DNA from 2 places in the Gordonia sp. 11cp genome. Region 1 is predicted to be linked to the other one. Evidence: riboswitches for the same ligand, from Rfam matches in the RefSeq annotation. Region 1 holds a riboswitch; the other holds the start of a gene.
What was found. A riboswitch is a leader RNA that binds a small molecule or an ion and turns the genes downstream of it on or off. The one in region 1 is predicted to bind glycine.
Positions count from the first base shown of each region.

Region 2: it holds a riboswitch for glycine, as region 1 does, so the genes downstream of both, AC3B6C_RS13950 (L-serine ammonia-lyase) here and gcvP (aminomethyl-transferring glycine dehydrogenase) in region 1, are expected to answer to the same signal.

Region 1 is NZ_CM173437.1:4,636,587-4,651,827, reverse strand. Features, by position in the region: gene AC3B6C_RS20910 (mismatch-specific DNA-glycosylase) at 1-458, shown strand, start outside; gene AC3B6C_RS20905 (DUF503 domain-containing protein) at 439-735, opposite strand; gene ppk2 (polyphosphate kinase 2) at 735-1,565, opposite strand; gene AC3B6C_RS20895 (malate dehydrogenase) at 1,577-2,548, opposite strand; gene AC3B6C_RS20890 (META domain-containing protein) at 2,557-2,973, opposite strand; gene AC3B6C_RS20885 (hypothetical protein) at 3,138-4,355, shown strand; gene AC3B6C_RS20880 (hypothetical protein) at 4,395-5,942, opposite strand; gene secA2 (accessory Sec system translocase SecA2) at 6,096-8,567, shown strand; gene AC3B6C_RS20870 (CDP-alcohol phosphatidyltransferase family protein) at 8,564-9,193, shown strand; gene gcvH (glycine cleavage system protein GcvH) at 9,215-9,619, shown strand; gene garA (glycogen accumulation regulator GarA) at 9,893-10,390, shown strand; gene ftsR (transcriptional regulator FtsR) at 10,396-11,118, shown strand; gene AC3B6C_RS20850 (bifunctional nuclease family protein) at 11,282-11,794, shown strand; gene AC3B6C_RS20845 (MerR family transcriptional regulator) at 12,092-12,736, shown strand; glycine riboswitch at 12,766-12,867, shown strand; gene gcvP (aminomethyl-transferring glycine dehydrogenase) at 13,041-15,241, shown strand, end outside.
Region 2 is NZ_CM173437.1:3,110,005-3,125,245, forward strand. Features, by position in the region: gene AC3B6C_RS13925 (FAD-dependent oxidoreductase) at 1-483, opposite strand, end outside; gene AC3B6C_RS13930 (sarcosine oxidase subunit delta) at 480-794, opposite strand; gene AC3B6C_RS13935 (sarcosine oxidase subunit beta family protein) at 817-2,064, opposite strand; gene AC3B6C_RS13940 (FAD-binding oxidoreductase) at 2,078-3,157, opposite strand; gene AC3B6C_RS13945 (aromatic ring-hydroxylating oxygenase subunit alpha) at 3,166-4,485, opposite strand; glycine riboswitch at 4,720-4,813, shown strand; gene AC3B6C_RS13950 (L-serine ammonia-lyase) at 5,042-6,424, shown strand; gene AC3B6C_RS13955 (GntR family transcriptional regulator) at 6,435-7,175, opposite strand; gene AC3B6C_RS13960 (BMP family ABC transporter substrate-binding protein) at 7,339-8,322, shown strand; gene AC3B6C_RS13965 (ABC transporter ATP-binding protein) at 8,334-9,875, shown strand; gene AC3B6C_RS13970 (ABC transporter permease) at 9,875-11,026, shown strand; gene AC3B6C_RS13975 (ABC transporter permease) at 11,023-11,949, shown strand; gene AC3B6C_RS13980 (ornithine cyclodeaminase family protein) at 11,987-12,967, shown strand; gene AC3B6C_RS13985 (nucleoside deaminase) at 12,964-13,431, shown strand; gene AC3B6C_RS13990 (D-arabinono-1,4-lactone oxidase) at 13,442-14,764, opposite strand; gene AC3B6C_RS13995 (alanine racemase) at 14,761-15,241, opposite strand, start outside.

The sequences.
Region 1 (15,241 bases):
ATCGGTTCTACCCGGCGCTCGCCAAGGCCGGCATCGTCGACCACGTCATCGACGCCTCACGCGGTATGTCCGACGCCGACCGCGCGCTGCTGCTCGACCGCGGTGTGGGAATCACGAATGTCGTGCCGCGTGCCACCGCGACCGCCGCCGAACTGACCGTCGACGAACTCCGTGAAGGCGGACGCCGGCTGCGCGAGCGGGTTCGGATGATCGGCCCGCGGGTCGTCGCCATCGCCGGTATCACCGCCTACCGCAGCGCGTTCGGGCGCCGCGACGCCGTGCCGGGACGGCAGGACGAGACGTGGGATGTGGGCACAGGGGACGGTGCCGAACTGTGGGTGGTTCCGAACCCCAGCGGGCTGAACGCCCACGAGACCGTGGACTCCCTCGCCGCCGCCTACCGTCGGGCCGCGGTCGCCGCCGGGGTGGTGGAGGACCTCAGAAGTCCTCGGAGCTGACGACGCGGCGCCGCACCGACAACAGCTCGACCTCGGGGTGGCCCGCAGCTGAACGTTCGACGGCGTCGAGCACGTCGACGACGTGCCCGCGATCGGCGGCCACCGCACTGACACCGATGACGGTCCGACGATGCACGTCCAGGTGACCCACCTCGGCCGCCGAGACCGTGTACCGCTTGCGGAGGTCGGCGACGATCGGCCGCACCACCGACCGCTTCTGCTTCAGCGAGTGAACATCACCGAGCAGATAGTCGAACTCGCAGAACCCGATCCACATCAGTGGTCGGTGCGGATCAGCGTCGCCACGTGGTCGGGTACGTACTTGGACAGCGAGCGCGGCGGCCGGTGATAGTTGCCCGACTCGATCGGATGCTTGGGCAGGGACACGCGGGGACGCGGGACCTCTTCATAGTCGATGGTCGACAACAGGTGGGAGATCATGTTGAGCCGCGCGTGCTTCTTCACATCGGACTCGACGACATACCAGGGGCTCAGGGCGGTGTCGGTGTGGACCATCATCTCGTCCTTGGCGCGCGAATAGTCCTCCCACCGATACACCGACTCGAGGTCCATCGGGCTCAGCTTCCACTGCCGGACAGGGTCGTTCATACGTGACCGGAATCGTTTGAGCTGTTCGTCGTCGGACACCGAGAACCAGTACTTGCGCAGCAGGATGCCGTCGTCGATGAGCATCTGCTCGAAGATCGGGGTCTGCCGCAGGAACCGCGAGTGCTCCTCGGGCGTACAGAAACCCATGACCTTCTCGACGCCGGCCCGGTTGTACCAGGACCGGTCGAACAACACGATCTCACCGGGCGCGGGCAGGTGTGCGACGTAGCGCTGGTAATACCACTGGCCGCGTTCACGATCCGTCGGTGCGGGCAACGCGGCGACCCGCGCGATGCGCGGGCTGAGGTACTCGCTGATGCGTTTGATCGTTCCGCCCTTGCCGGCGGCATCGCGTCCCTCGAAGACGACCACCACGCGGGCGCCGGTCTCGCGGACCCACTCCTGGAGTTTGACGAGCTCGGTCTGCAACCGGAACAGTTCCGCCTCGTAGACCTTGTTCGCGATCTTGGCCTGCTTCGGTTTGTCCTTCTTCGACATGAGCAGAAAGACTACGGGGTGCGGACGGCCTCGCGCTCGGATTGCAGTTCGGCGACCGACGCGTCGATGCGCGCCCGGGAGAACTCGTTGATGTCCAGACCCTCCACGATCTGCCACCGCCCGTCGACCGATCGCACCGGGAACGAGCAGACGAGTCCGTCGGGGACGCCGTACACACCCGGCGACGGCAACGCCACCGACGTCCAGTCGTCCGGCCGTGTGCCGAGAACCCAGTCGTGGACGTGGTCGATCGTGGCGTTGGCCGCCGACGCCGCCGACGACGATCCGCGGGCTTCGATGATCGCGGTGCCGCGTCGGGCGACGGTCGGGATGAAGTCGTCGACGAGCCAGTCGCGGTCCGCGGCGATGTCCGCGCCGCTCCGGCGGCCGACCCGCGCATGGAAGATGTCGGGATACTGCGTCGCGGAGTGATTGCCCCACACGGTGACCCGGCTGATCTCGTCGACACTCGCGCCGGTGCGCCGGGCGAGCTGCGCGATCGCGCGATTGTGGTCCAGACGGGTCAGCGCCGTGAACCGTTCGGCCGGCACCTCGGGCGCATGCGCGGCGGCGACCGCGGCGTTCGTGTTGGCGGGGTTGCCGACGACGATCACCCGGATGTCTTCCGCGGCAACGTCGTTGATCACCGAACCCTGTGCCGCGAAGATGTCGGAGTTGGCCGCGAGCAGGTCGGCCCGTTCCATGCCCTTGGTCCGCGGCCGGGCCCCGATGAGCAGACCGAAACTCGCCCCGTCGAACGCCTTGCGCGGATCGTCGAGGACGTCCACCGACGTCAGGAGCGGAAAGGCGCCGTCGTCGAGTTCCATGGCGGTCCCGACCGCGCCGGAGATCGCCTGTGGCAGCTCGAGAAGCCGCAGGGCGACGGGCTGGTCGTGACCGAGCATCGCGCCGGCGGCGATGCGGAACACGCTGGCGTACCCGATGCTGCCCGCCGCTCCGGTCACGGTCACGGTGACGGGCATCCGACGGTTCACGACGCCTTCTCCGTGAGCAGGACCTGAGCCGCCGGTCCGACGAGGACCAGGGCGTGGCCGACGGAATACCAGGTCAGCGGTTCCTTCGTGAACTCGGTGACCCAGGTGTCGGCGCCGGCGCGCGGCCCGGGGCAGGCCATCATCGTCGAGGCGAGGGAGCCCAGGCGCAGCAGTGAGTTGTCGACGCGGAGGTCGCCGATGTGTCGGTTGCATCCGGCCGACAGGGCGATCCGGTTGGCGGCGGGAAAACTGACCTCCAGCGGTCCGCCGCCGGGGATCTGCTCTCCGGTCACCGCAGTCGAGGTGTAGGTCTTGCCGACGAAGCCGGGGGCCGGGGGAGCCGAGGACGCGGAACCGGGTCCGACGATCGTCGTACCGAGCGCTACGATCACCGCGCTGAGCAGCAACGCCATGCGTAAGCTGATGCGGTGTTCGCGGGCTGGGTGACGGTCGTGCGCGGATCGACGTCCCGGTACGGGTTGACGTCTCTGCGCCGGATGACGGCGTTCGCCGGAGCTCACGTGCACAACGGTAGCCGACCGGACAGGGGTATGGATATGACGAATGTGGGCGCTCCATGGTCCCGGTGACGTGTCGGACCGAGTACCTGACCGGTCGCCATCATCGTTCGGCCACAGCCGCCTGGGTCCTCATGGTCGCCGGGATGGTCGCCCTCGTGGCCCTCAACGTCGCCGGGGTCGACGGTCTGGTCACCTCGGCGGTGGTCGGCGCGGCGATCGTGGCCTCCCTGCTCGGGGCGGCATTCGGGCGGCTCGGCGAACGAGGCGCTGTCCTGCTGACCGTCGACGAGGACACGGTCTACTTCGGGAACGAGGACCGCACACTGGTCAGCTATCCGCTCTCCTCACTGGTCACGGTCGCGGTGGGCGGGCCGGCGGACGCCACCTCGGACATGACCGGCGAGCGTGCGCGACATCTCACGGTGATCGGACAGAAGTACCTCAAACTGACCTTCGCGACCCGGGACGGAAAGCCCGTCCCCGCCGACCGGACCCCGCCCGACCGCGACGACGACCCCGACACCGCGCCGGAGACGCACTTCTGGCGGGTCGCCGTCGTGGAAGGGGACCCGGCGGTGGCGGAGGTCCTGGCCCGTCTCCGGCAGCACGCGCCCGAACGCATTGCCACCAGGAAGAAGACCGCGACGTCGGCCGGGCAGCAGCCGCGGGCCGCCGCGGCAAGCGCTCCGCCGGACGAGCCCGTCGATCTGACCCGGCCCCCGACGAGCGGACCGCGGATCGTCGACGCGGGTTCCGACGAAGCGGCGCAACGACTGTGGGAGGAGGCAGCGCGTCGCCACGACGAAGTTCTCGGCGCCTACGGCAGTTACGAACTCGACCCCGCCATGCTGCTCCGGTACCCGGCCGTGACCGACGTGACCGTCGACCAGACGCAGACCTTCCATCTAGCGCTCGACGAGGCGATGGCCCTGCGGACCGACGACTATCCGGGGAACCGCTCGCGCGCCGACGCCTACCAGCAGTCGGTCGCCCGACTGCGGCGGGCCTGGATCGCCTGCGAGAAGAACGGCCGACGGGTGGGGGCGTCCTATCTGGAACAGGGCGATCAGGACGACCTCGACACCGCGCTCAAGCTCTACAACCACGCTGCGGCCAGCACCACGCCCGCCGAGCAGGCCACCTACTACGGCCGGGTCCGCGACATCGTCAGCACCATGACCGACCGCGGTGTGCTCCACCCGCCCGAGGCGGCGGTGGCCGAACTGCAGGCCGTCACCCGGAGAGCGCTCGAGGCGGGTACGCCGAAGGTGTGAGGCGAGGCGGTACAGGCCCCGGTCAGGGGAGCCGTCCGGTTACCGGCCTTCCCTGATGAAACGTCCGTCCAGGGTGTACAAAGCCTCGGCGCCGTCGGTATTGGCGATCTCCATCCGGATCACGAACTCCTGAGTGTCGCTGATGCGGTCGAGCTCGACCTCCACGCCCACTGCGTCACGGTCGTACTCGGGGACCGACGCGCGTCTCATCAGGTCGGCACGCACCCGATCGAAGACCTCCGCGGAGATGCTGTCGAAGCGGAAACCGTCGGCTCGATACCGGCCCGCCGAGATGCTCGATGAAGGGAAATAGCCTGGGGCGACGGCAATCTCGCCGCCACGGTCGGCGATCCGGTAGCGGACCAGAACGCCGCCCGAGTTCTGGATGACGCTCGCCGTCACCGGAGAAACGCCGTCGGCGATGCCCTGGATGATGAACTCCTCGATGACGGGTGCGTTCAGCGGGACGCGTGCCGCGGCCAGTTCACGCCGGGCCAGTTCGAAGGACTTCTGGAAGTCAGCAGGGTCGAAGAACTCGGCGACGGTGCCGTCGGGTGTCGCCTGGACGGAGTAGTCCTCGAAGACGCCCTCGCCGGGTTCGATCGTCCCGGTGATGAGCACCGGCGCGTCCGGTGCGCCGCGCTCGATCGCGATTCGTTCGAGTTCGGGTTCGGTGGAGTACGGACGGACGGCCGCAACCATCGGTTCGGCGACCGAGCCGAGCACGTTCGGGTCGATTGCCGTGGCGTCGAAGGTCTTGTTCGCCCGGTCGGTGTTCGGCACCGCCGAGGAATTCGAGTACCCGTCCCCGACGAGGACGCTCGTCGCGCGTCCGGTTGCCGGGTCGAGGACGATCGCCTGATCCGACGAGGAGTCGATCTGATACCTCAGCGCCAGTACGTTGCGCGTCGCCTCCGGCCCTTCGTATTCGATGATCGCCTCCAGCATCCGACGGTGCCGGTCGGCGAGGCTCGCCGCTTCCTCTTCGGTGGACGAGTCGTCGCCGGAATCGAGGGCGGAGTCGAAACCCGACAGCGAGGGTCCCTCCACGTGCCACCCGCCCGCGACGCCGAACAGCAGTGCGCCGGCCACGAGCAGGGTCACCACCGGGTAGGCGAGAGCCCAGCGCCCGGGCTGGTCGTCGAATTCGGGGGTGTCGGTCTGATCGCGCGGCGGGAGTGAGTCCGGCGGCAGGGTGGTGAACGGGCTTTCGGTCAGGGACTGGAAGTTGCCCTTGGTCATCGAGGTGATCCAGCGGGCACGGTAGGCGGTGTCGTTCGGTGGGTTGATGGTCGCGGTGACCATGGTCGGTTGTAGGTCGTCGGCGGTGAGGCTGCTGCGCGTGAGTGCCTCGACCTCCACCTGCGGCGCGTCGGGCGACGTCGCGCGCCGGAACTCCGGCAGTTCGGACACCCGGGACGCGCGCGGACTGATCGCTATCCCGACGAACACCAGCGGGATCCCGAAGAACAGCGCCACCCACCAGTCGTTGAACGCACCGAGACCCACGCCCACCGCGATCAGCGATCCGGCGATCACCGCCCGCACGAGGCGGAGACGAACCCTGTTCCGGCGAGTCCTGGTCATGGGCCGTCCTTAGTCCTCGAGCCGAATCGGGTGGACTGATCATAATGTCGGCGTCCTCGGTCGACCAGCGGCCGCGTACCGTTGTTGCTGACCTGGCCGCCGGGAGGGGGCGGGTCGCGACGGAAACCGGGAACGATCAGGAGAAATGTTTCGGTGGGAAAGCTGAGCAACAGCATGTGGCGACTTCTGGGCGCCCAATCGACTCGCAACCAGTCGAAGTCGTTGGGAGTGATCAAGGACGCCGAAGCCCACACCGACTGGGCCGCCGAACTCGCCGACGACGCGTTCAGCGCCGAGGCGGAGAAACTCGACATCACGGAGAAGCCCGCCGACCGCGCGAAGTTCCTCGCCCTGGTCCGTGAGGCCGCCGACCGTGCCATCGACCTTCGGCCCTTCGACGTTCAGCTGCAGGGTGCCCTCCGACTCCTGGAGGGCGACATCGTCGAGATGGCCACCGGCGAGGGCAAGACACTCGCCGGGGCGATCGCCGCGATCGGGCATGTGCTGCAAGGGCACCAGGTCCATGTGATCTCGGTCAACGACTACCTGGCGACTCGCGACGCCGAGTGGATGAAACCGCTCTTCGACGTCTTCGGCATCACCGTGCACGCGGTCTCGGAGAACTCCGACCGCGAGGAACGCCGACGCGCATACGCCGCGGACGTCACCTACGGGTCGGTCAACGAGATCGGCTTCGACGTCCTGCGCGACCAGCTCGCGCTGTCCGAATCGGACCTCGTGTCACCCAAACCCGACGTCGCGATCATCGACGAGGCGGACTCGGTTCTCGTCGACGAGGCGCTCGTACCGCTGGTCCTCGCCGGGTCGACCGAGACCGAGGTGCCCGACGCGGCGATCCACGACGTCGTGTCGCGGATGAAGAACAAGCACTACGAGGTCGATGCCGAGGGACGCAACGTCACCCTCACCGACGAGGGTGCGGCGTTCGTGGAGGAAGAGCTCGGCGGGATCAACCTCTACAGCGAGGAACACGTCGGGTCGACCCTCGTGCACGTCAGCATCGCGATGCATGCGCATTATCTCCTGGAACGCGACATCCACTACATCGTGCGCGACGGTGGCGTGCACCTCATCAACGCCTCGCGTGGCCGGGTGGCGCAGCTGCAGCGCTGGCCCGACGGTGTGCAGGCCGCCGTCGAGCTCAAGGAAGGTCTCGCCCAGACCGATTCGGGCGAGGTCATCGACACCATCACCGTGCAGGCGCTTATCGGCCGCTACCCGAAGGTGTGCGGCATGACCGGTACCGCGCTCGCCGCCGGTGAACAGTTCCGCCAGTTCTACGAGCTGCGCGTCTCTCAGATCCCGCCGAACACGCCCAACGTCCGGACCGATCTGCCCGACCGCGTCTACGACACCAAGGCCAACAAGGTCGAGGCGATCGTGGCCTATGTCAAGGAGATCCACGAGACCGGGCAGCCCGTCCTCATCGGCACCCACGACGTCGCCGAGTCCGAGGAGCTCGCGTACTTCCTGGACAAGGCCGGGGTGCCGTCGGTGGTGCTCAACGCGAAGAACGACGCCGAGGAGGCGAAGATCATCGCCGAGGCCGGCGCACGGGGTGCCGTGACCGTGTCGACCCAGATGGCCGGACGGGGCACCGACATCCGCCTCGGCGGTTCCAAGGACGACGCGGACGCCCACGACGAGGTCATCGAACTCGGCGGGCTGTGCGTCGTCGGAACGGGCCGGCACGACACCGAACGTCTCGACAGCCAGCTGCGCGGTCGCGCGGGCCGCCAGGGCGATCCGGGAACGTCGGTGTTCTTCTCGAGTCTCGAGGACCCGGTCGTCACCAAGAACCTCGCGTTCAAACGAGATCCGGTGTCGCCCAATGAGGACGGCTCGATGGGCAGCAAGGGCATCGACCTCATCGAGCAGGCCCAGCGGATTGCCGAGGGCGTGATGCTCGAACTCCACGCGAACACCTGGCGCTACAACAAGCTGGTGAACCAGCAGCGCGACATCATCGTGGAGCGACGGATGCAGATCCTCACCACGGACACCGCGCTCGACGAGCTGGCGGACCTGGAACCGGAACGCTACGCCCAGCTGACCGGCGAGAAGACGCCTGCCGAGTCCGAGACGGACAAGCCAGAGACCGACAAGCCAGAGACCGACAAGCCCGGGACCGACAAGCCCGGGACCGACAAGACCGAGGCGAGTGTGTCGGATGTGGCCGGAACGGACGCGACGGCGACCGATGCCGGCGCCGACGAGGCCCCGGCGGTGTCGCCGGTACCCCGAGAAGTGCTGTCGCAGGCCGCGCGCGAGATCGTGCTGTACCACCTGGACCGCGCGTGGGCCGACCATCTCGCGTTCGTCTCCGACGTGCGCGCGAGCATCCACCTGCGGTCACTGGGCAAGGAGAGTCCGCTCGACGAGTTCCACCGGTTGATCCTCGCCGAGTTCGCCGACCTGCCCGGTACGGCTCTCACAAAGGCGCGTGAGACATTCCGCGAGGCCGACATCACGCCCGAGGGTGTCGACCTGGGATCCGCGGATCTGCACCGCTCGACGACCACGTGGACCTACATGGTCCACGACAATCTGTTCTCCTCAGGCGGGGCGAAAACACTGCAGGGCATCATCGGGATCTTCCGGTGACCGAGCCGGAGGCGGCGACCACGCCGGCTCCGGACCGGATCGTCACGGTCCCGAACGCGCTGAGCGTGCTACGGCTCGCTCTCATCCCGGTGTTCGTGTGGCTGCTCCTCGTCGAGGAGGCGGACGGGTGGGCCTTCGCGGTCCTCATGTTCTCCGGGTTCTCCGACTGGGCCGACGGGAAGATCGCGCGGCTGCTCGATCAGTCGTCGCGGATCGGTGCGCTGCTCGATCCGGCCGCCGACCGGCTCTACATCGTGATCATCCCGATCGCGTTCGGCATCCGGGACTTCTTGCCGTGGTGGCTGATCGGTGTGATCATCGCGCGGGACGTCCTCCTGTTCGCCTCGGCGCCGTTGCTGCGGTCGCGCGGTGTGCTGGCGCTCCCGGTGCTCTACATCGGCAAGGCCGGGACGTTCGCGCTCATGAGTGCTTTCCCGTGGCTCCTTGCCGGACAACTCGATTCGATCGTGGGGACCATCGCATACCCGATCGGTTGGGCCTTCATGATCTGGGGTGTCGGACTGTATGTGTGGTCCTTCGTCCTGTACTGGTATCAGACGATCCTGGTGGTGCGGCACATGCCGCCGCGTCACCGGGCAGGCGCCTCGGCAGACAGTAGGGTCTGACCGAGAACGAAAGGGGTTCGCGTGACCGACAGCAAAGTGCCAGAGACCTTGCGTTACACCGCGGAGCACGAGTGGATCGAGCGACTCGGACCGACCACGGTGCGCGTCGGGATCACCGATTACGCACAGGACGCCCTGGGCGATGTGGTCTTCGTCCAGTTGCCCGAGAGCGGTGCGGAGGTGACGGTCGGGGAGTCGTTCGCCGAGGTGGAGTCGACCAAGAGCGTGTCCGACATCTTCGGTCCGCTCGCGGGGACGGTGTCGGCGGTCAACGACGCCCTCGACGCGTCGCCGGAACTGGTCAACTCCGACCCGTACGGCGAGGGTTGGCTGGTCGAGATCGAAGCGGCCGACGAGGCGATCCTCGACGAGCATCTGGGCGAGATCCTCGACGCCGCGGGCTACCGCGCCGTCATCGAGGGCTGAGTGCCCGGTGGCCGTGAGCGGCCGGTGCCCCGATCGACCCGGCTGATGGCTCCCGGAGCGATATGATCGACGATGCCGGAGTCGACTCGCTCGCCGGTGCGATCGGCATGACCGGTACGGTTACGGCAGTGGGAACGAGGGGCGCGACGTGACACCGATGCTCACGATCTCGCGCCCAGAACTACCCGGCCGCACAAGTCATGTAGATTCGACCGGCCATCGCGGCGAGAGCCGACGGGCATCGTCCCGGACGGTTCCGACTGTTCCGAGGACATGGTTGACGACTATGCGGTTGGCACTGACGATGACGAAGGAGAAGCGGTGAGCGAAAACGACAGGGACTTCGAGGCGCCGGTGGAGACCACATCGGTGTTCCGGGAGGAGTTCATCAACGAACTCGATGCCGGGACCAGCACCTCGAGTGAGCCGGCCGACACGGGGGTCGAGCGACTCGCTCCCGGGACCGCGCTGCTTGTCGTGAAGCGAGGACCCAACGCCGGGTCGCGGTTCCTCCTCGACCAGCCGACGACCTCGGCCGGCCGGCACCCCGACAGCGACATCTTCCTCGACGACGTGACCGTCAGCCGCCGTCACGCCGAGTTCCGCCTCGGCGACAACGAGTTTCAGGTGGTCGATGTGGGCAGCCTGAACGGCACCTACGTTAACCGGGAACCGGTCGACACCGCGTCGCTGAGCAACGGCGACGAGGTCCAGATCGGCAAGTTCCGCCTGGTCTTCCTCAGCGGTCCCCGCGACGAAGCAGACGCCTGACACCCGTGACGGCGTCCACGGCCCCCCGCGGCGAAGGATCGATGTCGATCGGCACGGTCCTCGCCCAATTGCGTGATGACTTTCCCGACATCACGATCTCGAAGATCCGATTCTTGGAGTCGGAGGGTCTGGTGACCCCGGAACGGGCACCGTCGGGATATCGGCGGTTCAGCCAAGCCGACTGCGATCGGCTGCGATTCGTGCTGACCGCCCAGCGGGATCGGTACCTCCCGCTCAAGGTGATCAAAGAGCAGCTGGACGCGATCGACAACGGGAACGGCGGCTTCGGTCCGGGCGGGACGCGGGTGCTGTCCGCGGCCCGCGGGACCGTGGCGCCGGCCACCGACTTCGGTGCCCGGGCCGGGCGCGTCTCCCGTGAGTCGCTGATCGAACGGACCGGAGTCGATTCGGCTTTCGTGACCGAACTCCAGCGCAACGGGCTGCTGATCGCCGGGCCGGCCGGGTTCTTCGACGAGGACGCGGTACGGCTCGTCGAGGCGGCGGCCGCCCTGGCCAGTTACGGCCTGGAAACCCGTCATCTGCGGGCGTTCAAGGTGTCCGCGGACCGCGAGGCGGGCCTGGTCGCCCAGATCGCCAACCCGATCGCCAAGGGCAAGGGCACGGGTGCGCGGGACCGTGCCGAAGAACTCGTGCGTGAGATCGCCGCGTTGTCGGTGACCCTGCACACGCAGTTGGTCAAGGCTGCCGTCAAGAGCGCGCTGGACTGATCTCCGGGCGTGCGCGGGTCGGTGCCCGTCGCGGCCGGCCGCACCGGACTGAACAGCCACGATCGTCCCAAACCGCCGCGAGTCGGCCGCCGCTGTCCACTCAGTCGGTGTAGCGTCGAGATCACTGAAACGAGCGCCGTACAAGGCGTCTGGGAGGTGCGAGATGAGCGAGATGCGTGTGGTGGGCATCAGGGTCGAACCCCCGCAGAGCCAGCCGGTGTTGTTGCTGCGCGAGGTGGAGGGTGAGCGCTATCTGCCGATCTGGATCGGGCAGAGTGAAGCGGCTTCGATCGCCCTGCGGCAGAAGGGGATCGAGCCTCCTCGCCCCTTGACGCATGACTTGATCGTCAATCTGATCAAGGAGTTCGGGCAGACCCTGCTCGAGGTTCGGATCGTCGACATGCAAGAGGGCACCTTCTACGCCGAGATGATCTTCACCGGCGACCTGCGCGTGTCGGCGCGGCCGTCGGATTCGATCGCGGTCGCGATGCGGGCCGAGGTCCCGATCATCGCCGACGAAGAGGTGCTCGCCGAGGCGGGTCTGCTGATCCCGGACGAGGAGTCCGACGAGGCCCCCGAGGCGCAGGCCGACGAGGTCAAAGAGGACGAGGTCGAGAAGTTCAAGGAGTTCCTCGACAACGTGTCCCCGGACGACTTCAAGGCGAGTGGCGCCTGACCGGTCGGCGCATCCCGTGCGACGGACCGCGCTCGTTTCCGACGCCGGGGGCCAGATCACGGAACGGACACCGCCCGGTCACCATTTGTCTCGATCTCAAGTTGAGGTTGAGTGTGCTGGCGAGTCGCGTTGATCCTCCGTCATCCGCCGCATAGCGTCATCAGCGACATCGAGCACCGGACACGGGCCGATGAAGATGAATCGGCCGACCGGAAACAGCCTGGACCGCGTAGTGTGGACGTGGACGTCAGGCACTGTGGTGCGGCGTCCGATCCGAGCTTTGCGAGGGAGTCAGAAGTGGGCGATCGTCCGGTCGACAGCGAAACGACGTCGAGCGACCAGTCACCCGATCGTCCGGTGACCGAGCGTGTCGACGCCGTCCCGACCCAGGGCAGTCTCGGCGACATCGCCCCGGGCCTGTTCCCGGACGACACCGTGCCCGACGAACTCGTCGGCTACCGCGTACCGAGCGCGTGCCAGATCGCCGGTATCACCTATCGCCAGCTCGACTACTGGGCCCGCACCTCGCTGGTCGTCCCGTCGATCCGTGGAGCAGCGGGCTCGGGCAGCCAGCGCCTGTACTCGTTCAAGGACATCCTCGTCCTCAAGATCGTCAAGCGGCTGCTCGACACCGGCATCTCCCTGCAGAACATCCGCGTCGCCGTCGACCACCTGCGCCAGCGCGGTGTCGAGGACCTCGCGAGAATCACACTGTTCTCCGACGGCACGACGGTGTACGAGTGCACGTCGGCCGAAGAGGTCGTCGACCTGCTGCAAGGCGGGCAGGGAGTGTTCGGTATCGCGGTCAGCGGCGCGATGCGTGAGCTGACCGGCACCATCGCCGATTTCCCCGGAGAGCGGGCCGACGGCGGTGTCAGCGAGACCGCGCCCGAGGACGAACTCGCCGCGCGCCGCAAGAACCGCGCCCGTCGCACCGGTTAGTCCGCGTCCCGCGTAGACTGGGCCCGCGTCGCTACGCTGCGGGAGAGCGCCGAAGGCAGAGATGCCGGCGGCCGCCGAAGGAGCAACACCTCCCCGTCAAACTCTCAGGCACCCAGGACCGCGGTGGTGACGACGTCTCTGGAAAGTGACGATCCGTCGTCCGCCCACGGTGAAAGGTCGTCGCGCAACGCTGCGGGGCACCGAATCTCTCAGGCGTCACATCGGCTGCGGCCGACGACATGACAGAGGGGGAGGGTCAGCAAGCCGGTGCGCGCACCGGCGCCTGCGAGAGGTGCCCTCCACCGTGTCCATCACCGATGCGACCCCGTCCGACGCCCCGGACCCCGCCACAGCTGCCGCCGCCCAGGTCTCGGCCGCCTTCGTCGATCGCCATGTCGGTCCGGATGCCGACGAGACCCGGCGCATGCTCGAGGCGATCGGCGCGGCCTCCCTCGACGAGCTGGCCCACCGGGTCATCCCCGCGGTCATCGCCGACGAACTCGACTCCGACGTGCTCGGCGCCTTGCCCGAGCCGCTCAGCGAGAGTGCGGTCCTCGCCCAACTCGGCGACCTCGCCGCACGAAACACCGTTGCCCGCTCGATGATCGGGCTCGGCTACTACGGCACCCACACGCCCGGCGTCATCCTGCGCAACGTGCTGGAGAACCCGGCCTGGTACACCGCGTACACGCCCTACCAGCCGGAGATCAGCCAGGGGCGTCTCGAGGCGCTGCTCAACTTCCAGACCATGGTGGCCGACCTCACCGGGATGGAGGTGGCCAACGCCTCGATGCTCGACGAGGCCACCGCGGCCGCCGAAGCGATGACGCTCATGCGCCGTGCGGGTAAGTCGAAGTCACCGCGCGTGGTCGTCGACACCGACCTGTTCCCGCAGACCCGTGCCGTGATCGACACTCGCGCCGAGCCGCTGGGCATCGAGGTCGTCGAGGCGTCGCTGCATCCCGAGCTGCCCGGGTACGGACTGCCCGACGGGGAGTTCTTCGGGGTGATCCTCCAGGTGCCGGGCGCATCGGGTCGCGTCCTCGACGCCACCGCGATCATCGACGCGGCGCACGACCGCGGAGCGCTCGTCGCCGCCGGTGCCGATCTGCTGGCGATGACCCTCCGCACGCCGCCCGGCGAGCAGGGAGCCGACGTCTGCTTCGGCACGACGCAACGCTTCGGTGTGCCCATGGGCTTCGGTGGGCCGCATGCCGGGTACCTCGCGGTCGGATCGAAGCATGCCCGGCAGCTTCCCGGTCGTCTGGTCGGTATCTCCAAGGACGCCGATGACAATCTGGCCTACCGGCTCGCCTTGCAGACCCGGGAACAGCACATCCGTCGTGAGAAGGCCACGAGCAACATCTGCACCGCGCAGGTGCTCCTGGCCGTGATGGCCGCCATGTACGCCTCCTACCACGGTGCCGACGGCTTGCGCGCCATCGCGCGACGCACCCACGCGACCGCTACCCGGCTCGCCGACTCGGTGGCGGCCGGCGGATTCGCGGTGGCGCACGCGAACTTCTTCGACACCATCGAGGTGCGCGCACCCGGGCAGGCCGATGCCATCGTGGCCCGGGCCCGCCAGGAAGGCATCAACCTGCGCCGGGTCGATTCCGACTCCATCGGCATCGCCTGCGACGAGACGACGACCGACGCAGACGTCGATGCGGTGCTGCGGGCCTTCGAGGTCGCCGGCGTCACGCCGCGGGCGTTCGCGCAGCCGATCGAGAATCGCACCAGCGAGTTCCTCACCCACCCGGCGTTCAACCGGTATCGCACCGAGACCGCGATGCTGCGGTACCTGCGCGCCCTGTCGGACAAGGACATCGCCCTCGACCGCAGCATGATCCCACTCGGGTCCTGCACCATGAAGCTCAATGCCACCACGGAGATGGAACCCATCACCTGGCCCGGCTTCGCACAACTGCACCCGTTCGCGCCGGCCGACGACACCGAGGGAATCCGCGAGCTCATCACGACGCTCGAGGGCTGGCTCGTGGCGGTCACCGGATACGACCGTGTCAGTCTGCAACCCAACGCGGGGTCGCAGGGCGAGTTCGCGGGCCTGCTGGCGATCCGCGGATATCACCTCAGCCGCGGTGACGTCGACCGGGATGTGTGCCTGATCCCGTCGAGCGCCCACGGCACCAATGCCGCGTCGGCGGTCATGGCGGGCATGCGGGTCGTGGTCGTCGGGTGCCGCGACAACGGCGACGTCGACCTCGACGATCTGCGCGCGAAGATCGACGCCAACGACGGTCGGGTCGCGGCGATCATGATCACCTACCCGTCGACGCACGGAGTCTTCGAACACGACGTCCGCGAGGTCTGCGGTGCCGTTCACGACGCGGGCGGACAGGTCTACGTCGACGGCGCCAACCTCAACGCGCTGGTCGGCGTCGCTCGACCGGGCCACTTCGGTGGCGACGTCAGTCACCTGAACCTGCACAAGACCTTCTGCATCCCGCACGGCGGCGGCGGACCGGGCGTCGGGCCGGTCGC
Region 2 (15,241 bases), 1.5 Mb from region 1:
GCGTTCGTCGAGCAGGAGCACCCGCGCCCCGGCACGAGCGCTGGCGACCGCCGCCATCAGGCCCGCGGGGCCGGCACCGACGACCAGTACGTCCGGGTGGTGGTGCAGGGAGTCGTACCGGGCATCGTCGACGGCGCTGCTGAGCTTGCCCCAGCCCGGAACGCCGTGGGCGACGAGACCGGGACACAGCGCGACGGTGGTGGCCGGAACCATCGGTTCGACGAACGGTGCCTCGATGCCCACCTGCGCGGTGGCGTCCTCGGCCCATGCTCCGGTGACACCACGGGGACGTCCGAGGTTGACGCTGGTGGTGACGACCCTGATCCCGTTGGCCAGCAGAGCCGAGGCGAGTGTGTCACCTCGGTAACCGCGGTAGGTGACCCCGTCGAAGACGAAGTCGATGGGCGTGTTGCGGTCGATGCGTCCACCGGCCCCGGTTCGGAAGGGCTGGAAGAGATCGGGTTTCGGGATGGATGTGCTCATCGAGAGGCTCCGGGTGCGGGGTCGGCGGGGGAGTCGGGCGCGCCGGCGGCATGACGCGAAGGCACCGGTTCGCCGGCGAAGGCGTACGTGCGGGTGTCGCGTTCGACGGTGAACCACTGGCGGCACCCGGCGGTGTGGCACCACCGTTCGGTCAACGAACCCTTGGGATTCGGTCGGAAGAACAGGTAGTGCGCCCAGTCCGTGTCGTCGAGTTCGGCGGGTCGTTCTGGGTACGCGACGCCGGCGGCGGCGCCGTAGTGGAACTCGGTCTCTTCGCGTGGCCCGCAATGGGGGCAGCGGATCATCTGCATCGTGGCGTCCTCGCGGTTGCGGTCAGTGGGCGACGGCGGCTGCGCCGTGCTCGTCGATGAGGTGACCGGTGACGAACCGGTCGAGGGTGAACGGGGCGTTGACGGCATGCGGGGCACCGGTCGCGATCGTGTGGGCAAGGGCCCACCCGACCCCGGGGGTCGCCTTGAAACCGCCGGTGCCCCAGCCGCAGTTGAGGTACAGATTCTCGTACGGGGTGGCCCCGACGATCGGCGACGCATCCGGGGTGACATCGACGATCCCGCCCCACGTCCGGAGCAGGCGTGCCCGGCCGAAGACGGGGAACAGTTCGACCGCGGCGGCCATCTGACGTTCGATGATGTGGAATGCGCCGCGCTGACCGTAGCCGTTGTAGGAGTCGACGCCGGCGCCCATCACGAGTTCGCCCTTGTGGGCCTGGGAGACGTAGACGTGCACGGCATTCGACATCACCACGGTCGGGTGGATCGGTTCGAGGAGTTCGGAGACCAATGCCTGCAGGGGATGGCTCTGCACCGGCACCCGGAAGCCGAGCTGGTCGGTGAGGGTGGAGGTGTGGCCCGCCGCGCACAGCGCGACGGTGCCCGCACCGATACGGCCGCGGGTGGTCTCGATCCCCACCACCCGGTCGCCGTCGGTGACGAATCCGGTGACCTCGCAGTTCTGGATGATGTCGACGCCCGCGTCGCTCGCACTACGGGCGAAACCCCAGGCGACGTAGTCGTGCTTGGCGATGCCGCCGCGCGGTTGGAAGGTGGCTCCGAGCACCGGATAGCGGATGTCGGACGAGGTGTTGACGATCGGGCACACCTCCGCGACCTGCTTGGGATCGAGCCACTCGGCATCGATTCCGTTGAGCCGGTTGGCCTCCACGCGGCGGATGCTGTCGCGCACATCCTGCTCGGTGTGGGCGAGGTTGAGCACTCCGCGCTGACTGAAGAGGATCGGGTAACCGAGTTCGTCCTCGAGACCCTCCCACAGTTTCAGCGAGTGCTCGTAGATGCCGGCGCTCTCGTCCCACAGGTAGTTGGAGCGGATGAGGGTGGTGTTGCGGGCCATGTTGCCCCCGGCGAGCCAGCCCCGTTCCAACACGGCGACATTCGTGATCCCGTGCACGCGGGCGAGGTAGTGGGCGGTGGCGAGACCGTGGCCGCCGCCGCCGACGATGACGACGTCATAGGATGACTTGGGTTCGGCGTCGTGCCAGAGGAATTCGGGGTGATGGGGCAGGTGTGCACCGGGGGGAAGGGCGGCGGCGGGGTGGTTTGTCATCGTCGGGTGTTCCTCAGAAATCGATCACTACCGGGGACAGGGGTTCGGCACAGCAGAGCAGGATCTTGCCCTGCGCGATCTCGCGTGGACGGATACCGCCCTGGTGGTTCATCACCACGTCGCCGGAGAGCTTGCGTACCTTGCACGATCCGCACAGACCCACTCCGCACGACGACGGGAGGGTGACGCCCGCCTTCGCGGCTGCGGCGAGAATCGTGGTGCCGGGGCTCACCGTGATCCGCCGCGCACGGCGCGAGAAGTCGACCGCGACACCGGTTTCGGTGTCCGGTTCGTCGGCCGGGAGGCTGAAGCCGAAGCTCTCCTCGTGGATTCGCGCCAGCTCCGAGCCCGCGGCGACCAGCGCGCCACGGACCTCGCTGCGGAAACGCCCTGGTCCGCAGAGGAACACTTCGCGTTCGGCGAGGTCCGGGCAGACCCGCTCGAGCATCGCGCGGTCGATGCGTCCGCGGTGGCCGGTCCAGTCGGCGTGGTCCTCGGCGGCCATCCGCGTCGCCGCGAACGCCAGGGTCACATTGGTGTGCCGGTGTGCGAGTTCCTCCAGTTCGTCTCGGAACGGGATGTCGTCGACGTTGCGGGCGCTGTGTACGAAAGCGATGTCGAGGGGGGACTCGCTGTCGGTGACGGCGCGCAGCATCGACATCACCGGGGTGATGCCGCTGCCGGCGGAGATGAACAGGTACTTCTCGGCCGGTCGGGCGGTGTAGGTGAACCGGCCGAGCGGGCCGGTCGCGGCGATCATCATTCCCTCGACCAGGTTGTCGTGCAGCCAGTTCGAGACATGGCCGCCGTTCACCCGCTTGACGGTGATCGACAGGTTTCCCGGTCGCGTCGGTGGTGAGGAGATGCTGTAGCAGCGCTGGACCGCCCGGCCGTCGATCTCCATGGTGACGGCGAGGAACTGGCCGGGGGCGAAGACGAGGGTCCGGTGTTCGTCGACCTCGTCGATCGGCCGGTCGACCGACTGTCCGGGGCCCGAACGCGGCGATCCGCCCGCCACCCGGAACGTGAAGGTGGCCATGTCCCGGGTGGTGTCGGTCCGGGACACACACTGCAGGAAGATGTCGTCGGCCATGGTTGCTCTCATGCGCTCGCGGCGTCGGACGCGCCGGTGCCGTTGGTCGGGATGTCCAGCCGACGGCGGAGCATCGTGACGTACCAGTTGACGAACGCCTCCACCTGGAATTCCGAGGGGCCGTAGGGTCCGGGAACGTAGGCGGGACTGCTGATGCCGCTCTGGGCGAGCGCTACCAGGTCGGCGTCCTGCTGATTTGTCGTCTCCCAGACGCCGGTGAGGTGGTCGAGGTCGTAGTCGACGCCCTCGACGGCGTTCCGGTGGACGAGCCAGGTGGTGCGGACCAGGGTCTTGTCGGCGGCGATCGGGATGACCGAGAAGACCAGCGCATGGTCGCTGGTCACGTGCAGCCACATGTTGGGCTGGAGATGCATCGACAGCCGGCCGAGCCGCGCCTCGCCGATGTCGGTCAGCAGACGGCCGCAGGCGGCGGACCCGTCGAGGGTGAACGACTCGCCGGCGAGGTCGAGTGCTTCACGCTCGATATGGAAACCCGTTGGGCGCGTGTCGAGTTGCTCGATCCTAGAATGGGGAAGGTCGTGGCGGTCCCAGATCTCGACCTGTTCGGAGGTGACCCGGCGATACCGGTCGTACACCGGCCCGAGGCGCGACGGGATGGACCCGGTGTCGCTGTACCCCCAGGTCGGGAAGAAGACGTTGAGGAGCTCGGGATGCCCGTCGCAGTGGTAACACTCGCGGTTGTTCTCCATCGTGAGTTTCCAGTTGCCGTCCTCGATGAGGTCGGTCTGCTTGGCCACCTTGGCTTCGGCGAGGTGATGCGGGGCCAGGTAGGGCTCGACGATCGCGGCGACCTCGTCGATGTCTGCCGGCGGGTCGTCGGCCAGGCAGATGAAGACGAGCCCGGCGATCGACCGAACGTGCACCGACCGCAGCGAGTAACACGATCTGTCGAACCCGGGGGCCTGGGCGTCGGCGAACTCCAGGCGTCCGTCCATGCCGTAGGTCCACGAGTGGTAGGTGCACACGAACGTCCCGGTCGAGCCGCTCGGGTCGGTGAGCAGGCGGGCTCCCCGATGCCGACACACGTTGTGGTGGGCGCGTACGCGGCCGTCGTCGTCTCTGGCGACGATGACCGACCGGGTGGAGAAGGTGATCGTGACGTAGTCACCGGGCTCGGCGATCTCCGCTTCGGTGGCCACGAAAAGCCATGATTTCGAGAAGATCTCGTCGACATCGAGGTCGAAGAAGTCCCGGCTCACATAGAACGGGGCAGGCAGGCTCTGGCCTGCGACGCGATCGGCGATCAGGGTGCGGGCGTCGTGTTCCGGTGCCCGCGCGGCGGCATGCGCGACGGATGAAGCGGTCATCAGCAGTGCGGGCCTCTCTGCACAGTCGTGGTCGGGTCGAGGGGAAGTGTTGCGGCGCGTGGGCTTCGGCCGTGGAATCGGGTGACCTTCGGAGTCGGCCGGGTTCGACGTCGGCCGGCTCGGACATCTCCTGTTGTTGTTGCGCTGTACGCAACGTACCGCGCCTTGTGCAACAAGTGTGCGGTCTGGGCCTTGCGCTGTCAAGCCGGACGTGCGACTGTTCTCCACGAGCCGCAGACGTGTGCGGGAGATCATCGCGGATGACCGCGACGCCGAAGGAGCAACCGCCTCCCGGGAATCTCTCAGGCCCAGGTACCGCACACCGAGGCAACTCTGGAGACGAATCCGTCAACGCAGCCGGATTGACCGAAGGTGGCCACCACGGTGGCGAAAACTCTCAGGTGCACGGACAGAGCAGGGAGGGCGGTCGAGTGCATCACTCGTCCGAGATCGGTTGGAGTACAACAATGTCCACTTTCGACACATTCGCAGTCGATGGCGCCGACATCACGTCGGCCGCCGCCGAACATCCTTTCCGTCCGGCCGGGGTCCGGGCATGACCGTCAGCGTCTTCGAACTGTTCTCCATCGGCGTCGGACCCTCGAGTTCGCACACCGTAGGGCCGATGCGCGCGGCGCAGCGGTTCGTGTGCGGACTGGCCCGGACGGCCGATCTGCCATCCGTGTCTCACCTTGAGGTCGACCTCTACGGATCGCTGGCCGCGACCGGTGCGGGGCACGGCACCCTCACCGCTGTGTTGCTGGGTCTGGAGGGGCACGAACCCGAGACCATCACCTCCGAGACGAAGTCTCTCCGGATCGCGGAGATGGAGCGAACCGGTCGCATCCGACTCGGCGGCCTCGTCGACCTGGCGTTCACCACCGACGACATCCGCTGCCATCCCGAGGTCATGCGGCCGCGGCACCCCAATGCGATGGAACTCCGGGCGCACACCCGTGACGGCGCCCGCCTGCCGGTCGCGCGATTCTATTCGGTGGGCGGCGGTTTCGTGGTGACCGACGACGAGTTCGACCGACCGGCCGGCGGTGTCGCGGTGCCCCTGCCCTACGGGACCGCGGCGGAGTTGCTCGCGATCTGTGCGGAGGAGGGCAGTTCGATCGCCGAGGTCGTTCTGCGGAACGAGACGGCCACCCGGTCGGCCGACGATGTCCGCAACGGATTGCTGCACATCTGGTCGGTCATAGAGCGCTGCGTCCACCGCGGTGTCACCACCGACGGCGAGTTGCCCGGGGGCCTACGGGTCCGCCGTCGGGCCAAGCAGTGGCGAGACAGTCTGCTGCGTGAGGACCCGTTGCGATCGGCGGCCCACGCCGAGGACTGGGTCAACCTGGTCGCGCTCGCCGTCAACGAGGAGAACGCGGCAGGCGGTCGGGTGGTCACCGCGCCGACCAACGGCGCAGCCGGGATCGTCCCCGCCGTCCTGCACTACGCCCGGCGCTACACACCCGTCGGCCGGGCCGACCCCGACGACGTCACCGTCCGGTTTCTGCTGACCGCAGGGGCAGTCGGTGGCCTCATCAAGTCGGGGGCGTCGATCTCCGGTGCCGACGTCGGCTGTCAGGGTGAGGTGGGCTCGGCGGCGGCGATGGCCGCCGCCGGACTGGCCGAGGTGCTCGGCGGTTCTCCCGCGCAGGTGGAGAACGCCGCGGAGATCGCGATGGAGCACAGCCTGGGGCTGACCTGCGACCCGATCGGCGGTCTCGTGCAGATCCCGTGTATCGAACGCAACGCGATCTCGGCCGGGAAGGCGATCAATGCCGCGCGGATGGCCTTGCGCGGCAACGGAGATCACCTGGTCAGTCTCGACCAGGTGATCGCCGCCATGAAATCGACCGGCCACGACATGAACGCCAAGTACAAGGAGACCGCGACCGGGGGACTGGCAGTCCACGTGCCGCTGGGGGTGGTCGAGTGCTGACGTAGGCCGATCACCTGCGCCGGCTCTTGGTAAGCGCCACCGGGTCGAGCACGCCCCGCGACCAGTGCGCGGCCATCGCCAGGCTGGCCGCGCGGCCGGAATGTACATGGTGGAACGCCGATTCGGCTGCCCGGTCGGGATCATGGGCGGAGATGGCAGCGAGCATCTCTTCGTGTTCGCGGCACTGGACGCTCGGATCTCGGTCCTTGGTCAGGTGGAACAGCCACTGCGTGCGGGCTTCCAGGGGGCCGAGGACGTTCTCCAGCAGGGGGTTTCCGGCCAGATCGACGATGATCGTGTGAAACCGTGAGTTGGCGGCGGCGATGGCCGGCTTGTCGTCTCGCGCCGTGGCGTCGCGAGCGATCTCCAGTTGGTCGGCGAGGGAGGCGAGCCCGTCCGGCCCGGCTCGCTCGGCGGCCAGCCGGGCAGCCAGCACCTCGAGGCTCTCGCGGACGTCGAACAGGTCGCGGACATCATCGGCGGTGAACGGCGCGACGATCGCTCCGCGGCGGGGAACCATGACGACGAGTCCGTCCTGCTGGAGTCGCTGCATCGCTTCGCGGAGCGGGATACGCGACACCTCGAGCTCCACGGCGAGGTCCCGCTCCACCAGCCGGGTGCCGGGCGCCAGCTCGAGGCCGACGATCCGCCCGCGCAACACCTCGTAGGCGACATCGCTCAGCGACTTCTTCGTCACGGCGTCACTCCGATCCCGCTCGCTGCGTTCCCGGCGGTCTGCGGCTCTGGTCACGGCGCTCCCTTCTGGTGGCGAGGGCCAGCGTACCCCCGGATCGGATAACGGTATACCGTTAACTGCTCCCTTACGGACGCGTAATCGGATGGAAATGAACGGCGCGGATTCTCTTCGTAACGGTATACCGCTACGAGGTAGCCATCCCGACCAGGAGAGATCCATGAAACGTACCCTTCCCATCGCATTGATCGCTGCCGGCGCGCTCGCACTCGGGGTGTCCGGCTGCGGGTCCTCCGGCTCGGGGGCCGACGACGGCACACTGTCCGTCGGTGTCTTCCTCCCCGGCTCGGTCAACGACACCGGTTTCATGGAGTCGGCGTACGCCGGTTACAACCGGATCGAGGAGCAGCTCGGCGATCAGGTCGACATCAGCTACGTCGAGCAGGTCGCGACCGCCGACTATCAGCAGGCCCTGCAGCGGTTCGCCTCCGAGAACGAACTGGTGATCTCGGTGGGTGGGCAGACCGACGCGGACCTGCGCAAGGTCGCGCCGCAGTTTCCGGACGTGACGTTCGTCGAGATCGGCGGCCCGGCCGATGCCGAGCCCATGGAGAACCTCGCATACTACGACCCCCAGCAGGCCGAAGCCGAGTTCGTCGCCGGGGCGGCGTCGGCGGCGGCATCGAAGGCCGGCACGATCGGGTTCGTCGGCGGCGTCGAGCTCCCCGCGATCGTGAACGCGGCGAAGGCCTTCGAGAACGGCGCCGAGTTCATCGAACCCGGCGTCAGGGTTCTCGCGCCGCAATATGTCGGCGACTTCAACGATCCGGCGAAGGCCAAGCAGGCGGCGGCGGCCGCCTACGCCGGTGGCGCCGATGTGCTGAGCCAGATCGTGAACCTCGGCAAGCAGGGCATCGAGCAGGCCGCGAGCGAAACCGGTAACAAGATCAGTGGCGGTCCCATCCCGGGCGACTGCACCAACCCGGTGTACAGCGGTTACGTCAAGACCGACATCGGCGCGGAGGTCGAGTACGCGGTGCGAGCGGTCCTCGACGGCACGTGGGAAGCAGCGCAGGTCCCGTTCGGTCTGACCAGTGACAAGGGCGGCACCGACTACGTCGTGTGCTCGACCGATCCGGCGGTGGCGCAAGCGGTCGAGCGCGCGAAAACCGCCATCGCCGACGGCTCCGTCGCGCCGTACTGAGGCCGACGACGATGACGAACACCGCGGATATCACAGTGGCAGGCGCGGATTCGCTGCTCACGCTCGACTCGGTGGCGAAGACCTTCGGTACGGTCCGCGCGCTCCACGACGTGACCATGTCGGTCCGTGCGGGTTCGGTGCACTGCATTCTCGGTGAGAACGGTGCGGGCAAGTCGACCCTGTGCAACACCATCTTCGGCACGGTGTCGCCCGACCGCGGCCGGATGATCCTCGCCGACGACGAATATCGTCCGCGCGGCCCGGCCGACGCCATCGAATCCGGGGTGGCCATGGTGCATCAGCACTTCTCGCTGATACCGACCATGACCGTTGCCGACAACCTCGTCCTCGGTTCCGGGGGTTTCCGGCCGCCGCTGCGGCGCCTGCAGGGCGACCTCGATCGGATCGCCGACGACTACGGTCTGAAGGTCGACCCGAGCGCGATGGTGAAGGACCTCAGTGTCGGTGCGCGGCAACGTGTCGAGATCGTCAAGTCGCTGCTGACCGACCCGCGCCTCATCCTGCTCGACGAACCGACGGCCGTCCTCGACCCGGCGGAGATCGACGCGCTCATCGAGACGTGTGGGGCGCTGGCCTCGGCCGGGAAGTCCGTGGTGCTGATCACCCACAAGCTCGGTGAGGTTGCGCGCGTTGCCGATGAGGCCACCGTGCTGCGGGCCGGCACCGTCGTCGGCGGTGGACCGCTCTCCGACGTCAGTCGCGAGGAACTGCTCGAGATGATGCTCGGTGACGCCACACCGCTCCGCGACGCCGCGCGGCCGGCCCGGTCACGAGTACCGGACGCGCCGATCTGCCTGCAGGTCAACGGTGTCCGGGTGACCCACCAGGACGGTCGCGTCGCGCTTGCAGGCGTGGACCTCGACGTCCGCGCCGGCGAGATCGTCGGCATCGCCGGTGTCGAGGGCAACGGCCAGTCCGAACTGACCTCGGTGTTGTCGGGCGCCCTACGGCCGGATCAGGGAACCGTGACGATCGACGGCGAGGATCTGACTGCGGCCACGCCGGCACGCCGGACGCGCGCCGGGCTGGCGGTGATCCCGGAAGACCGGCACGCCGAGGGCATGATCGGCGCGATGAGCATCGCCGAGAACCTGGCGATGCCCCGATTGCGGCATTACCGACGGTGGGGGCTGCTCGACCGGTCCCGCATGATGGCCGACGGGCGCACCGCGATGAGCGAGTTCGACGTCCGCGCACCCGGCCCGCATGCACCGATCGGCAGTCTGTCCGGCGGAAACCAGCAAAAAGTGGTCCTCGCACGAGAACTCACGACACCCGGACTGCGCGTCGTGGTCGCCGCGCAGCCGACCCGCGGACTCGACGTCGGCGCTGTCGCGTTCGTCCTCGACCGCCTGCGCGCGGCCGCCGACGACGGCGCCGCCGTCCTCGTGACCTCCAGCGAGCTCGACGAGCTGCTGGCGGTGTGCGACCGCATCGTCGTCGCCTACCGGGGTGCCCTCCACGGCTCCGTCGACGCCCGATCGCCAGAAGCCGCTCGCACCATCGGCAACCTACTCACCGGAGTCGAATGATGGACACCGCCAACACACTCATGCGGTCGCGTCTGTCGACAGCGACCATCAGTCCCCGAAACCCCGTCATCGTCGGACTCGGCGCCGTCGTGATCGCGGCGGTGGTGGGCCTCGCGCTCGCCGCCGCGGCCGGTGCGAATCCGGCCACCGTGATCCAGGCACTGATCGACGGCACGCTGGGATCACCGTTCGCGGTGGGCACCTCGATGAACAGCGCCGCGGTACTCATGCTGGTCGCGATCGGTTTCACCATCGCGTACCGGGCCGGACTCGTCAACGTCGGCGGCGAGGGGCAGATCTGCCTCGGCGGCATCGCCGCGACGGCGGTCGGGGTGTCCCTCCCGGCAGGTGTCCCGCCGGTGCTGGCGATCCCGCTGACGCTGGCCGCGGCCGTACTCGGCGGAGCCCTGTGGGCGGCGATCGCCGCCTGGCTCAAGGTCCGGCGTGGCGCCAGCGAGATCATCACCACCCTGCTGCTGAACTTCGTCGGACTGGCGATGGTGGTTCTGATGGTGCACGAGGAAGGTCTGTTGCGGCAGCCGATGACGTCGTCGGAGACGTTGCCGCAATCGGAGTCCCTCACCGATTCGACGCATCTCCCGCTCCTGGGCCTGGCGAAGAACCCGGCCACGATCGCGATCGTGCTCGCCGTCGTGCTCGCCGCGATCGTGGGGATCATGTTGCGGCACAGCGCCGTCGGTATCCGGCTGCGGGCCGTGGGGTTGTCGCCGTCGGCGGCGGCGCGGTTGGGCGTGCCCATCGACCGCACCGCGTTCCTCGGTCTCACCGCTGCGGGCGGATGTGCCGGTCTGGCCGGCGGTCTGCTCGTCACGACTGCACCGTTCGTGCTGGCCGAAGGATTCTCGTCCGGGTTCGGTTTCAGCGGGCTCGTCGTCGGGTTGCTGGCCCGGGGGTCGATGATGGCGGTCGCCGGGGTCTCCCTCCTGTTCGGGTTCCTCGTCTCCGGGGGCATCAACCTGCAACTCGAGGCGGGCGTCCCGTCCTCGACCATCACGGTGGTCCAGAGCGTGCTCATCATCCTGATCGCCGCCACCGCCTGGTGGGCATCGACCGGGCCGGCGACGAAGCCCACCGCAGCCGCCGACACACGCGCCGGCGACTCGACCACCACCGAAGAGGTGCCGGCATGAACGCCACGATGATCACCGAGATCTTCACCAGCGGGGCAGCATTCGCGATTCCCCTGCTACTCGCCGCCACCGGCGAGTCCATCAGCGAACGAGCCGGCGTCCTCAACCTCAGCATGGAAGGAATCATGCTGTGCGGCGCCTTCACCAGCGTCCTCGCATCCGTCACCACCGGATCCGCGGTCCTCGGCGTCCTCGCCGGAATCGGCGCCGGACTCGTCTTCGGAGTGATGAACGCAGTGCTCAGCGTCCGGTGCCGAGCCGACCAGATCGTCATCGGTGTGGCGGCGAACGCGCTCGCGCTCGGCCTCACGACCTTCGGTTCGCGCATCCTGCTCGCCGACGGCAAGGGCAACAACATCCCTGCTTTCGACGATGTCCACATCCCCGTCCTGAGCGACCTTCCGGTCGTCGGCCCGGCACTGTTCGGACAGACCCTGCTCGGATATCTGTGCCTGGTGGTGGTCGTGTGCCTCGCCGTCCTCTTCTCCGGCCGGACCATGATGGGCATCCGCGTCGACGCGGTCGGCGAGGATGCGACCTCGGCGGGTTGGACCGGACTGGCGGTCAACAGGATTCGGGTCCTGGGCGTGATGATCGCGGCCGGCAGCGGCGGACTGGCCGGTGCGCAGCTGGCACTGTCGGAGGTCCGGTCCTTCAGCGAGAACATGACCGCGGGCATGGGCTACCTCGCCGTCGTCGCGGTGATCGCCGGTCGCTGGAAGGTCACCGGAATCGTCGTCGCCGCGCTGTTCTTCGGAGTGGCCCGGGCGTTGCAGTTCGCGCTACCCGCACTCGGGGTCGACATCCCGTTCGCGCTGCTGGTGATGCTCCCGTACATCATCGCGATCGTCGCCGTCGCCGGCCTCGTCGGCGGGCGCAAGGCGCCGTCGTGCCTCACCGTTCCCTACGTCGGCCGTGTCTGACGCGCCCGAAACCACCTGCGAGAGAGAGGCCCTTCCCATGGCCATCGTCCTGACCCACTCCGATGTGACCGCCCTCATCGACCGTGCGGCTGTCGCCGCCGCGGTCGAGCAGGCGCACATCGACCTGTCGACCGGTTCGGCCACCAACCCAGCGCCGGCGATGCTGCCGATCGACCGGGGAACCGTGCTGCCGATGGCGGCATCGGCCCGCCGGCACCGGGCCAGCGCGGTGAAGATGCTGTCGGACATGCCATTCAACCGCGAGTCGGGTCGCCCGGCGCAACGGTCGACGATCTTGCTCATGTCCGCCGACACCGGTGAATGTGAGGCGGTGATCGACGGGCGGCTGATCACCGCGGTTCGCACCGCCGCCGCGAGCGCCGTCGCGACCGCCCATCTCGCCCGGACGTCGAGCGCGGTGCTGGGCCTGATCGGTGCCGGCGCGCTGGCAGTCGAGCACGCTCGGGCGATCGCGCGGGTCCGGCCGCTGGAGAAGGTCTTCGTGTGGTCGCGGAGCATCGAGACGGTGGATCGGTTCCGCACGGCGATCGCCGACCTCGATCTCGATGTGGAGCCCGCGGATTCACCGCGCCACGTGGTCTCGACGGCCGACATCGTGTGCACCCTCACGCCCTCCCGCGAGCCGATCGTCGACGGCGCGTGGTTCCGTGCCGGCCTGCACCTGAACGCGGTGGGTGCGCCGCCGAGAGCCGATCATCGGGAGGTCGACGGCGCGGGTATGGCCGCCGCTCGTGTCGTGGTCGACAGCCGCTCGACGGCGCTGGCGAAATCCGGCGACGTCCTGCTCGCGATCGAGGAGGGCCACCTGGCCGCCGACGACATCGCCGTCGAACTGGGCGACGTGATCGTCCAACCCTCCCGTGGGCGGAGGGACGACGAGGAGATCACCCTGTTCAACTCCGTCGGGATCGGGTTGCAGGACCTCGTGACGGCACGGTTGCTGGTCGACGCGGCGCTGGAGCAGGGAGTCGGCACGCGGGTGGAGCTGGCCGGATGACCATCTCCGACCGGGAACGAGAGTTGTTGCGGCGCGCCATCGAACTGGCCGGTGAGGCCGGCGAGAGAGGCAACCGACCGTTCGGCAGCGTGATCGTCGTCGACGACGTCGCGGTGGCCGAGGGGCGCAACGAGGTGAGCTCCTCCGGGGACATCAGTGCCCACGCCGAACTCGTCGCACTCCGCCGAGCGATCGCCGACGGGCACGGCGAACGACTCGCGGGCGCGACCGTGTACGCGAGCGGGGAGCCCTGCCCGATGTGTGCCGCGGCATGCGTGTGGGCGGGTGTCGGCCGGATCGTGTTCGCCGCGTCGACCGCGGCGTTCACCTCGGTCATCCCGGACGGTCCGCACTTCCGGCTGTCCTGCGCGGAGATGATCGCGTCCAGCGACGCCGCGATCGTCGTGGACGGACCGCGGCTCGAGGAGGAGGCGTTGCCGGTGATGTCGCGGTACGCCGGTTAGCGTCTCGGCGTTAGTCTCCCAGCACCCGGCGCAGGTACTCGTTGGCGAACACCCGGGACGGGTCGTATCGATCACGCACCGCACAGAATTCGTCGAATCGGGGATAGACGGCGCGGAGCTGCTCGGCGTCGCGGGTGTGCAGCTTGCCCCAGTGCGGCCGGCCGCCCAGGCCGGCGAGGATGGCTTCGACGTCGGCGAAGTAGGCGTCGGAGTCGGCGGGAACGTCACGATGGTAGCGATGTACGGCGATGTAGCCGCTGGTACGGCCGGAGGCCGTGGACAGCATGAGGTCGTCCGCGGCGGCGGCACGGACCTCGATGGGGAAGCTGACGAGGTAGTCGCGCCGGTCGAGGAGCGCGCGGATCTCGGTCAGTGCCTCCGGCACGGCGGCGAGGTCGACGGCGTACTCCATCTCCCGGAACCGGACGTCGCGGTCGGAGACGAACACGCCGGTGGAGGTGTCGGTGAACTCCCGCGCGGAGAGTGCGCGACCGGTGACACCGTTGATCGCCGGTACCAGCTTGGGTGCGCGCGCCCCGATCTCGCACAGCAGGCGGAGCGTCTTGTTGCTCAGCAACTCGTCGTCGATGTAGCGCCTGATGCGTGAGGGACCGTTGAGGGGAGCGTCGGCGCCGACCCGGGTGTTCGTCTTGACCAGGGCGCAGTTGGTGTGCGGGAAGAGGTAGAACTCGTGGTGGTCGGTGCTCGCGACGCGCTCGTGGAAAGAGGCGATCGCCGCGTCGGCCGTCTCGGGGCCCTCGACGGCGTGCAACCGGAACTCGTCCACACACTCGATGGTCAGTTCCACGAGGACCCCGAGCGCGCCGAGGCCGAGCGCGACAGCCTTCAGGTCGGCGTCGTCGGCGGTCAGGGTGACGATGTCCCCGGTGCCGGTGACGATTGTCGCGCCGACGATCTGGGTGCTGATGCCGCCGAAGGCGAGACCGGTGCCGTGGGTCCCGGTCGAGGTCGCGCCGGCGATGGTCTGACGGTCGACGTCGCCGAGGTTGGTCATCGCGAGTCCGAACGGCGCCAGTAGTCCCGGGATCTCGTGGAGGTGGGTCCCTGCGCGCAGCGTCACGCGCCGATCGTCGACGCCCACGAGGCCGCGCAGTCCGGACAGCTCGAGTTGCACGTCGTCGGCAACGGCGATGGGGGAGAAGCTGTGTCCCGCACCGACTGTCTTGACCGTGCCGCCGCGCGCGGCGGCCTCTCGGACGAGATCGGCTACCTCGGCTGCACTCGCCGGGCTCTCGACGCGGTGGGGTGTGCATCCGGCGGTACCGCCCCAGTTGCGCCAGGCGGGTGTCGAACGCGCAGCGGTCCCGTTCACAGGAAGCACTTGCCCTCTCCTCGATAGGTCGGCACGACCTCGCTCACCGTGGCCCGCCCGGCGTCGTCCCGATCGACGATCGCGACCTCGCGGGCCCGCTCGCACACCTCGCCGGACTTGGTGTGCCGGAACCACACCCGGTCCCCGACGGCGATGTCGTCGGCGGCCACACCCCGCAGCGGGGTCTGCACCTCACCGGCCGCCTCGGTGCCGATGTACTCGAGTCCGGTCGGCCACACCGGTTTCGGCAGCCGGTCGGCGGCGGGTGGGCCGGACGCGATCCAGCCGCCACCGGCACAGGTCACGATGCCGTGAGCTGGACGACGGACGACATCGAGACCGAAGGACAGTGCTGGCGCGGGACGGAACCGCTCGTATCCGTCGAACAGATGGCCGCCGAACAACCCACTGCCCGCAGCGATGTCGGTGACCGCGCGGTCGCGTGCCGTCTCCTCGAGGGACCCGGTGCCGCCACCG